Regions from separate parts of the Paenibacillus rhizoplanae genome, predicted to be linked through region 1. Evidence: riboswitches for the same ligand, from Rfam matches in the RefSeq annotation. Region 1 holds a riboswitch; the other holds the start of a gene.
What was found. A riboswitch is a leader RNA that binds a small molecule or an ion and turns the genes downstream of it on or off. The one in region 1 is predicted to bind cyclic di-GMP.
Positions count from the first base shown of each region.

Region 2: linked by a shared signal. The riboswitch ahead of ACFSX3_RS09755 (thiamine pyrophosphate-binding protein) and the one ahead of ACFSX3_RS09605 (flagellar assembly protein A) in region 1 are both predicted to bind cyclic di-GMP.

Region 1 is NZ_JBHUKY010000019.1:411,727-417,320, forward strand. Features, by position in the region: gene ACFSX3_RS09600 (aldo/keto reductase) at 1-684, opposite strand, end outside; gene ACFSX3_RS09605 (flagellar assembly protein A) at 715-2,334, opposite strand; cyclic di-GMP riboswitch class I at 2,440-2,532, opposite strand; gene biuH (biuret amidohydrolase) at 3,050-3,733, shown strand; gene ACFSX3_RS09615 (ABC transporter substrate-binding protein) at 3,759-4,772, shown strand; gene ACFSX3_RS09620 (ABC transporter ATP-binding protein) at 4,787-5,594, shown strand, end outside; gene ACFSX3_RS09625 (ABC transporter permease) at 5,593-5,594, shown strand, end outside.
Region 2 is NZ_JBHUKY010000020.1:9,735-15,328, reverse strand. Features, by position in the region: gene ACFSX3_RS09765 (helix-turn-helix transcriptional regulator) at 1-352, shown strand, start outside; gene ACFSX3_RS09760 (methyl-accepting chemotaxis protein) at 427-1,677, shown strand; cyclic di-GMP riboswitch class I at 2,179-2,275, shown strand; gene ACFSX3_RS09755 (thiamine pyrophosphate-binding protein) at 2,423-4,036, shown strand; gene ACFSX3_RS09750 (carboxymuconolactone decarboxylase family protein) at 4,086-4,466, shown strand; gene ACFSX3_RS09745 (hypothetical protein) at 4,618-4,968, shown strand; gene ACFSX3_RS09740 (3-oxoacyl-[acyl-carrier-protein] synthase III C-terminal domain-containing protein) at 5,106-5,594, shown strand, end outside.

The sequences.
Region 1 (5,594 bases):
CTCTGCTCTGGAGCCGGCAGGGGCGCTGCTGCTTCCGGCATATTTGCCGGTAAGGATGCCGCCCGCCAGAGGGAAGTACGGGATGATGCCCAGGCCCTGATCCAGGCAGAGCGGAAGCAGCTCGGCTTCGGGCGTGCGGTCAGCCAGCGAATAGCTGCACTGGATGGAGATGTATTTCGCCCAGTTACGGGCTTCACTGATCCCGAGCGCTTTCATCAGCTCCCAGGCGGCATAATTGGAGGCTCCGATATACCGCACCTTGCCTGCGGAGATCAGATCATCCAGCGTGCGCAGTGTTTCCTCCAGCGGTGTGTAGGGGTCGAAGGTGTGGATCTGATACAGATCCACATAGTCTGTCTTCAGGCGGCGCAGGCTGCCCTCCAGCTCCTGCATCAGATGATGGCGCGAAGAGCCGCTGCCGCCGGGTCCCTCATGCTTCGGCAATCCGGCTTTGGTCGCCAGCACTGCGCTCTGGCGTCTGCCTTCAAGCGCAAGGCCGATGATCCGCTCCGATTCAGAGCCGGCATAGATATTGGCGGTATCGATGAAATTGATGCCCTGATCCATAGCGGTGTGCAGAATGCGGACCGAGGTCTCCTGATCTGCGCGTTTGCCGAATGAATTGGTTCCAAGACCCAGAGCAGATACCTGCAGGCCGCTATTGCCCAGACGGTTATATCGCACGCTCTCACTTCTCCTTATATAGTAGTAGTCTTAGCAGGAATCACGCACAAGCAGCTTGCCGCCAGACTCCAGGCGGCTCTCCTGCGACCGGGCAAGATTAATCACCGCATGCTCCTCCTGGAGCAGCTCAATCTCCTCGCCCAGCTTGAGGAGCAGCCTGGAGAAGAGGCTTAGGACACTGTCTGTGATGTACCCGGTGAATTGTCCCGGATGGGCGAATACCTCAAGCATCTGCCAGAGCTGGTCCGTGCCGGAGCCGAACGCCCCGTTCATACGGCTCAGCGCAGCCTGGAGATCGCGGATCAGGCTTTCGAGGTGGCTGTATTTACCCTCCAGCAGCAGCATGACCACCAGGCCGTATTTCACGGATTGCTGGCGAGATTCCACGTTCTTGGCCAGCTGGCGCGCTGCCTCACGCAGTCCGTCCGCCTCAGTCCGCAGCAGGCTTGCGAGGCTGTGCAGACGATGCTGCTGTACCCCCGCGTGTCCGGCGTACAGGCCGCTGCCGGTGACCTGGCCGCTAACATAAATACTGCCGGTAGCTATAATTGTGGATTGGCGTATATCTCCATAGACGTACACATTACCCAGGGCTTCGATACGTACAGGTCCTTCCAGATCTCCCGGTACAATGACGTCGCCTGCAAACATAACATCGCCCGCAGTATCCGCCGTCTCCCTGGTCAGCAGACGGACCGGAGGGAAATCACATATCCGGACGCTGCCGTTTCCTCCGCAGATGCGGGGTCTGCCGGTATGCCGGGCCACGATATTACCACAGGGGAGGAGCTTGGCATGGTTACCGGCAGCGAAGTAGACATCCTGCGGAGGGGGAGGGGGCAGGACTCTGCCGTCTGTGTCGAAGCCGGGAATGCCCTCTTCCGGCGGCAGTTTGCGGGCGAAGACTTCGCCTGCGAAGGTAAAGGGGGCTCCCGGGAAACGGAGATACTCCAAGGGTTCCGCAGGCTTCTGACCCGGGGCTCCCTGTCCCTGAAACATCCGGTTCCCCTCTAGTGTATGCTCAGGCAGCAGGAATTCCAGCCGTGCTTCCTTGCCGGGCAGCGGGGCTCTTCCTTCAGCGATGCATACGGGAAGATATGTAGGGTTCTCCAGCTCCGCGTACAGGGCGGGAATGTTCAGGTTGCGCAGAATAAAACGGTTGTCCAGTGAGGCGATAATCTGTTCTATAGTGAGCGTGGACAGCAGCATCGCCGGGTTGGGCTGGGCACGGACGACCGCCTCGAAAGCAGCGGGACAGTTGACCAGATTCCAGGCGTACTTCTCTGCACGGTATAGAGTGAAGTGGACCTTGAGCTTGTCAGGCGATACGGTAATTTCGTATTGCGGCTTCTCGCAGATCTCCCAGGTGATATAATCCGCCTTCGTCACCTCGGTTGGTTCTGTAACGGTCTTCCAGTTGATCTTCAGGACAACAGGGTGGATCGCAGAAATCCGGGCGGGAGCGCCTCCGGGCAGCGGAGGCGTAATGAATATCTGGTTGTCCTGCACGAGGATAATTCCATTCTTATCTCCATGTGTCCCGTCAGAAGCTCGGCCCTCCACAGAGAATGAATCCAGGAGCCCTTTACGTTCGAGCATCAGGGACTCTACGAATTCATATCGGCTTGGTTCGATATAATGCTGCGGCATGGTTGTAACCTCACTTTTTCGTATGATCAATGGCAATTCGTACAGAAAAAGAACATCATCAAGCCCGGGAGGACTTCCCGTGAACAGCCGGCTTAAGTGGTCTCTATTGGCAGCCTGGCGACCTTAAACGCGGGATTTGGCGTTCTTAGGCCCATGGCTTTGCGTCCTGCCCTTTCGGGAAGTTTGCCTTTAGAAATAGATCAATGATATACATCCTGTAGAGGTGGTTATTTGTAGTCGACTGTAATCGACAAAAAGAGTCATAAATAGTTCTTGCGTGGCATTAACTTCTGCAAACAAGCTTAATTCTAGTACTTAAAGAGCTATTTTTCAACTATATTATGCCTATTTATCAAAAAACTCGAAATATGCAGCTCTATTTCGACAAAAAAACTGGTTTCCCAGCGCTTACATCTTATGGAAGCCATGAGAACAAGAAAAGGGGGAACTGTCCTCTGCGCCCGGCAGGTGGAAAAAGAAAAAAGCAGCGGACGGCCAAATGTTTACGGCAGCGACGACCAAGCTTTGTGTTTTTGTGTAATGTATATGTTAGATATGTAAATAAACACAAACATTCAGTATATTATTTCGTAATAAAACCGAAGACATCCCAAATTCATTGTAATATAATCTAACTCATACCAAGGAAACGCGAATTAATGTTAACTAAAATAACATTAATGGAGATAGCGACATCAGGAGAGGAGCATAAATCATGCAGATTGCAGCAACACCTTACATCTGGCCTTATGACGGGGCAGTTGACCCGGCGAAGACAGCGCTGATGATTATCGACATGCAGACGGATTTTTGCGGCAAGGGCGGTTACGTCGAGAGAATGGGTTATGACCTCTCATTAACGGCAAGAGCGATTCAGCCCATTCAGCGGCTGCTGGCACGTATCCGGGACATCGAAGGGTTCACCGTGATCCATACCCGCGAGGGGCATAAGCCGGATCTGTCGGATCTGCCGGCGAACAAAAGGTGGCGCAGCCGCCAGATCGGGGCCGAGATCGGCTCCGAAGGACCGGCGGGACGAATCCTCGTGCGGGGGGAGCGCGGCTGGCAGATCATTGAGGAGCTGGCGCCTGCCCGCGGAGAGTACATTATAGACAAGCCGGGCAAAGGCAGCTTTTATGCAACGGACCTGGACCTGATCCTGAAGAATAAAGGAATTACCCATCTGATTCTGACCGGTATTACTACCGATGTCTGTGTACACACCACGATGCGGGAGGCCAATGACCGCGGGTACGAGTGTCTGATCCTTGCGGATTGCACGGGAGCAACGGATGAAGCGAATCACCTGGCGGCGCTGAGTATGGTTCAAATGCAGGGCGGGGTGTTCGGCAGTGTAAGTGATTCACAAGCGGTGCTGCGTGCGCTGGAGCAATACTAAATCATTCATAAACGGGGGAATAACCATGTGGAACAAGTCCAGAACGAAAGCGCTGATGCTGTTAACCTCGCTAATGCTGCTCCTGACTGCCTGCGGTAACCATACGGAAGCCGGGAAGGCCGAAGGCCAGGGAGCGGAAGGCTCAGGCGAGCTGAAAAAGGTGGTGCTCCGGCTGAAGTGGATTCACCAGGCGCAGTTTGCCGGCTTTTATACCGCAGTGGAAAAAGGCTTCTATAAAGAAGCGGGGCTGGATGTTGAGATCCGTCCGGGGGGTTCGGATTTCCCGGCTGTGCAGATGGTAGCTTCCGGCAGTGAGGAGTTCGGAGTTACCGGTGCCGACCAGGTCGTTATCGCCAGAGAGAAAGGCGTCCCGGTCAAAGCGTTGTCCGCAATCTACCGCAAAACCCCGTTCGTCATGTTCACGCTCAAAGAGTCCGGGATTAAGACGATGGAGGATCTGGCCGGGCAAAAGGTGGGCATAAAGCTGGGCGGCAACGAAGAGCTGACCTTCCGGGCCATGGAGAAAAGCGCGGGCATCGACCCTTCGCGAATCGAAGAAATGCCGGTCAAATATGATCTGAGTCCGCTGTTAACCGGTCAGGTTAAGGCCTGGCCCGGATATGTTATTAATGAAGTGCTGGCTGTAGAGGAGCAGGGCAAGGAAGTGAATATTATCGACCCGAACGACTATGGCATCAATTTCTATGCCGATACTTTGTTCACTACGGAGTCTGTCATCAAGAAGGACCCGGAGATGGTCGCAAGCTTCGTGCAGGCCTCTATGCAGGGCTGGGATTATGCGGTCAAGCATCCGGAGGAGGCGGCGGAATTCGGTCTGAAATATGGCGAGAAGCTGGATCTGAAGCATGAGGTCAATATGATGAAGGCCAGCATTCCGCTGCTTGATCCGGAGAAGCTCCCGCTGGGATCGATGGACGAGGCGTCCTGGGAGACGCTGCAGAAGAATCTGGTCGAGCTGGGCTTTGTGAAAAAGGAACAGGACCTAGGCGGATTGTTCACCAACGAGTTTTTGAAATAAGGAGGGACCCGATAATGACAACAGCGATCAAAGAACAGCTGGATTCTGCCGCCGCGCAGCATCCCGGTACCCGGGAAACCATGCTCTCCCTGCGCAATTGCTCTCTTTCCTTCGGCAACGTGCCTGTGCTGGATCAGGTCAGCCTTGATGTATACCGCAATGAGTTCATTTCGATTCTCGGACCGAGCGGCTGCGGGAAATCCACAACACTCCGGCTGATGCTGCGGCTGTTAAGCCCGGAAGCCGGTGGAGAGGTGGCGTATGCTTCCCCGGATCTGTCCCTGGGCATGGTCTTTCAGAAGCCGGTCCTGATGCCGTGGCTCAGTGCGCTGCAGAATGTAATGCTGCCGCTTGAACTGGGCGAGAAGAAGAAATTCAGCAAATCCGAGGCACGCGAAAAAGCGGAAAGTGCCCTGCGCCTGGTCGGCCTTCAGGATTATCTGAACCACTTCCCGCATCAGCTCAGTGGCGGGATGCAGCAGCGGGCAGCGATTGCCCGGGCTCTGGCGGCCGATCCGACGGTGCTGCTGATGGACGAACCGTTCGGCGCGCTGGATGAGCTGACACGCGAGAAGCTGAATTTTGAGCTGCTGCGGCTGTGGGAGAGCCCGGAGACCAGTCTAAGCAGCATTGTGATGGTCACCCATTCGATCCATGAATCCGCGCTGCTGTCAGACCGGGTCGTGATGATGTCTCCCCGGCCCGCCGGTGTGACGGATATCATTCCGGTGACGCTGCCTTCCCCGCGTGAGGCAGGTATGGAAGAATTGCCGGAATTCCACCGGATTGTCAAGGAACTGAGAAAGCGGGTGAAGCATCTAT
Region 2 (5,594 bases), on a different contig from region 1:
GGCCAAAGTCACAGAGGAGTCTTTTGAGCAGCCGGAGGATTTCGACCTGCCACACTATTGGGAGGCCTCCACCGCCGCGTTCAAGTCTGCCTTGCCCAGGTACCCCGCCAGCCTGCTTGTCAGGGATCTCACGATGAAGGAGCTGCAGAAGGAGCGATACGTCACTCTGTTGCACCAGGAGCCTTCTGAAGCCCCGAGTTGGATCAGGGCCGAGGCCGAGTTCAACACGCCGGAATCTGCGTGCCGGATCATCCTGTCCCTGGGTCAGGGCATCAAGGTGACCGCACCGCCTGAGCTTGCGGATACGGTTGCTTCGGCTCTGCGTGAAGCGGCAGCATTATACGATTTTTAATAATAGACCAAATGCACTAGTATCCCCTATAATATTACAATACACATTATTATTTATAGGGGGAACTTTACATTATGGACTGGATGAACAAGCTGCCGTTGAAACAAAAAATCGTCACCGGATGTTACCTGGTTGCCGCTTTATTCGCTGTTCCTGTCTTAATCACGCTAATCCTTATGGACAGGCTGCTGATCGGCATTGTTCTTGTCGCAGTCCTGGCAGCACTGACTTACCCGCTTGCGCGCTTTATCGAGAGAACGCTTACATCTTCTTTCGAGGACATCTCCAATGTGACGCACACGATTGCCAAAGGCGACTTCACCAGCCGTGCCGACGAGAATGGCTCCATGGGCGACATTAGCCGCTCCTTCAACACCATGATTGACAAGCTCAAAAAAATTCTCACCGATGCCTCACAGATTACCCGTCAGGTTATGGACGCCAGCCGCGGGATTGAAGACAAGAATCAGAACCTGAAGTTTGTAATGGCACAGGTGGCCTCCTCCTCCAATGAACTGGCTCTCGGTGCTAACGAGATCTCGGTGGATATCGCTGATATGACCGAATCGATCAAGGATATCGAAACCAAAGTCTCCAATTATACGAATTCCACCAAGGAAATGAATAGACGCTCTGTACATACGCTGGAATTGGTTGAACAGGGACGGCAATCGGTGGATACCCAAGCTGAAGGCATGCGCAAGAACATCCAGGCTACCCAGAAGGTGGCGGATACGATCGAAGCCCTGTCGCAGAACGCGCGCGGCATTACGATGATTACCAAGACGATTACCGAAATTGCTGAACAGACCAACCTTCTGTCACTCAATGCCTCCATTGAAGCCGCCCGTGCAGGCGAGCATGGCCGTGGCTTCGCTGTCGTTGCCCAGGAGGTGCGCAAACTGGCCGAGGAATCCACCGCTTCAACCAAAGAGGTGTTCGGGCTGGTACGCAGCATTGAAGCGGATATCAAGCAGGCCATTGATAACATCGCCATCAACGAAGAGGTAGTCCAGGTACAGAATGAGATGATAACGGAGACGGCCAATATCTTTGCTCAAATTGTACATAGCGTCCAATACATAACCGAGCAGATCTCCTCCTTCTCCGCAGAGAGTGATCTTATGCTGGAGAGCGCGCTCAAGATCTCCGGGGCGATCGAGAATATCTCAGCCATCACCCAGGAGACCGCCGCAGGGACCGAAGAGGTATCCGCAGCGATGAACGAACAGATTCACGCGCTGCAATCCGTAGCTGAGGAGACAGAGAAGATGACCTCCGCAGTCTTCAATCTGCAAAAAACGATTCATATTTTCAAATTTTAGCCTCGGCACAAAGAGACACGCCTGCGGAATTTTCTGCGGGAGGTGTCTCTTTTTTTGGGCAGAACAAAGAGTGTTATGTAATATTCACAAATTGTTGAAATTGTGCATAACACGAAGAATCCTGTTTTGCACTTCTTTACTATAAATGTTCTAGTACCATAGCTTAACTAGTAGCAGACTCTCCACCACGCCAATACTTAAGACCTATTAACAGATATTTCAATCCTGTATTTCTCATAAAATCATAACGTTTTGCAGCGAACCCGGGATGCAATGAGGCTTTGTGCTCACTTTCCAAAATTATAGCCCTTAATATTCATTTGCATTTTAAGACTTTAGTCTTCCAGAGACAACCATTTTCAAAAGTTTGAAAATCCAAATATCTAGCGATTTTTACTCCTGAATATTCGCTAAATTCCGAGCTTCTTCTCACAAGGGTTATTGACAAAAGAGGAGCAAGGAATATATTGTAAAGGAAAATTCTCCTTTGCTTAATTTATAACCGCATACCGGCAAAATTCACCGAAAGGGAATGACGCAAAGCCATGGATCTACAGTCTCATTTCTGAAGTGGGATCATGACAGCCAGGTTGCTGAAAAACTGTGAACGCCTTAGGTTTCGCGTTTGATTATGGTGATTCGTGCAACAGGCCTGTGCTCCTATTTTTGAGTACAGGTTTTCTATTGCTGACGTATACAAATAACAACTTGCGGGGTGGATGTTCTGAAGACAGTTGCAGATTATATGGCGGAAGCATTACGTAATCTAGGAGTGACACATTCTTTTGGAATCATTGGCAAGTCTATTTGCCCCATCGCTTTGAAAATGGTTGACTATGGCATTCAGTTTATTCCCGGCCGGCACGAATCCAGCTCCGGCTTCGCAGCCGGCGGTTATGCTCTGAAGACCGGCAGCCTCGGGGTAGCCTTCGGCACCTCCGGTCCGGGCGGAACGAACCTGCTCACCGCAGCAGCGCATGCCAAGGCCAATAATCTTCCCGTCCTCTTTATCACTGGCCACCAGTCCATCAAGGAGCTGGGCATTCCCCAATGTCAGGATTCCTCTTCCTATCTGGCTGATTTGGCGGATATGTTCCGGCCGGCCACCCTCTTCAGCAAGCTTGTTGAACGCGGCGATCACTTCAGCACGATTTTCAACCATGCCCTATCCATCGCCCTCGGTGACAAAAAAGGTCCGGTCCATCTCTGCATTCCGTTTGATGTGCAGACAGAGCGGCTCGCGGAATGCCGGATTGTTCTGCCGGAACGCGAAGGGCTGGTCAGCTACCAAAACTATGAACGGGTTATCTCGGCGATCAATGAATCCGCCCGACCTCTGATCATTGCCGGTAAAGGCGTCAACCGCTCGGGGGCCCATCAGGAACTGGTCCAGCTGGCCGAAACCTTCAACATTCCTGTAGTCACCTCTCCAGGCGGCAAAGGCGCCATAGCTTATGATCACCCGCTCTATCACGGTCCTGTCGGCGTTGGCGGCTCCTCGCACGGGGATGAATTACTGAACAATAGCGACCTGTTCATTGTTCTGGGCTCCCGTCTCAGCGATATGACCATCTGCAACCTCAAGCTGGAGAATCATCCCCAGCAGCTGATCCAGTTCGATGTAGATCCAACCTTTGTCGGCAAAATACTGTCCTCATCCACCATCGCTGTCGGCGGGGATTTGCGGGACAACCTGGCGCTGTATCTCCAGAAGCTGGACTCCTCTGAGGTTACCAAGCATGAAATCACAATCTCCAATGCTTACAATGACGAGCTGCCCGTGCTGGACGGGCTCTCTCTGGCTTCGGTATTGAGCACGATGAGCGATCTGATTCCGTACAACAGCAGCGTGTTTGTAGATGACGGCAGCCATGGCTTCAATGCTGTGAAATGGTTCAATGTGCGCAGGCCCGGCAGCTTCATATTCGATGCCTACTTTGCCTGCATGGGCAATTCAATTGGCATGGCGATCGGCGCCAAGACCGCCTCACCCGGGGAGACTGTCTTCTGTATTACCGGGGACGGCTGTTTTATGATGCTCGGAGCTGAAATAAACACCGCCGTTTGCCAGGACATTCCGGTGATTTTCATCGTGGTGAACAATATGCAGCTGGATATGGCGCTCAAGGGCATGGAGAAAACTACCGGCCGGATTGACGGTACGATCTTCGAGGTTCCGATGGATGCCGTGAAATTCGCCGAATCTCTGGGTGCAGCCGGCTTCCGATGTGAGACGCAGGAAGAGTTCGAAGCGGCAATCCGCGAAGCTGTAGCCCTTAACAAGGCAGCTGTCATTGAGCTGTTGACTGACCGAGATGAGATGCCTCCTACGGCCCACCGTACACTGGATCTAACGTAAGGAAGCCGTATCCCACACCTTTACTAACCTACTATCAGGAGGCCAAAGCGTGAACAAGAACATGAACAGCGGACTTGAACATTTCACTGATCTCTCTGGAGATTATGGGGCCAAGGCACTGGCTCCAATCAAAGAGCATTTTCCGGAATTAGCCGAATATATCATGGGCAATGCCTATGGCGATATTTTTCAACGGACCACGATTGGCTCTGACTGGAAAGAGATTGCGGTGATCTCGTCTCTGATTACGATGGGGCAATATGAGCAGTTAGGTGTTCATTATGTAATGGCGCTCCGTGTTGGCATGACCGTTGAGCAGATCAAGGGTGTGCTGCTGCATCTGGTTCCTTGTATCGGTGCCCCCCGGGTGATTTCGGCCTTTAATGTGCTGCTGGATACCCTGGAGGAGATCAGAGAAAAATCTTCATAATTCTACAATTTTCGACTTTCTGGTTGCGAATTTTAGACGGATCTGGTTATAATAGAGGTAAAATATCCCAAATTCAACTGCGGTTTGTCGAATAGAGTCGCAGGAACGATATTTTGGAGGTATTAAAACTTACACTTAGGGAGAGATCAACATGGGACAATTTATTTTGAAGACAGACACTGCGAAGAAAATAATCAATATTGAGCTGGAAGGAACCTTTTCTAACGAGGACGGACTCAAATCTATTCAGGCTTACCAGCAGACCATCAACCCGATTACCCCTGCTGAATATGCGCTGGATATCGACTGCCGCAAGCTGAATGTAACCGCTCCTGATGTTGTGCCGCTGCTTGAAGGCTGCTTCATCATGTTCAAGGCAGACGGCTTCCAGAAAGTAAGTCTTACCCTGGAGAATAACCCGATCCTCAAAATGCAGCTGGCACGCCTGGGCCGCAAAGCCGGACTTGAGAACCTGGAGATCACTTCAACCGTACAAGCTTAGTTAATCTTTTTTAAACCAAAATCATCTGCTTGAAACTCACGGCTTAGTACACCCAGTCCGCTTGACTGTTTATGATGCGAGTTTGCGGAATATATTCGAGGAAGTATAGCCAACAAAACTTTTGGGGGGTCTACACTATGGCTGGGATTCGTATTAAGGACATTGATATCTACCATCCAGGCAAAAGAATCGGCAATGACTTTTTCATTCAGCATTTTGACGACAAAGGTATTGATATCCGTGGACTGCTGGCTACTCTGGGCCGTGAGAACCGCTACAGCATCGACAGCCCGAATGAGAACTCCCTGACAATGGCTTTTGAAGCCGCAAGCAATGTTCTGGAGAAGACCGGTCTAACCGGCCCTGATATTGACCTGATCGCTTATGCAAGCCAGACCCCTGAATATATATTTCCAACGAACTCCTTGATGATTCACCGCCTGATTAACGGCGCTTCGCATACCATCTGTATTGATAGCAATGCCAACTGTGCCGGAATGACCGCTTCGGTTGAACAGGTCAGCCGCCAGATGATGGCGAACCCGAGAATCCGCCGCGCCCTGGTCATCGGCTCCGATTACGTAGCGCCGCATGCGGACAAGAATGATCCGGTGTATTATGCGAAC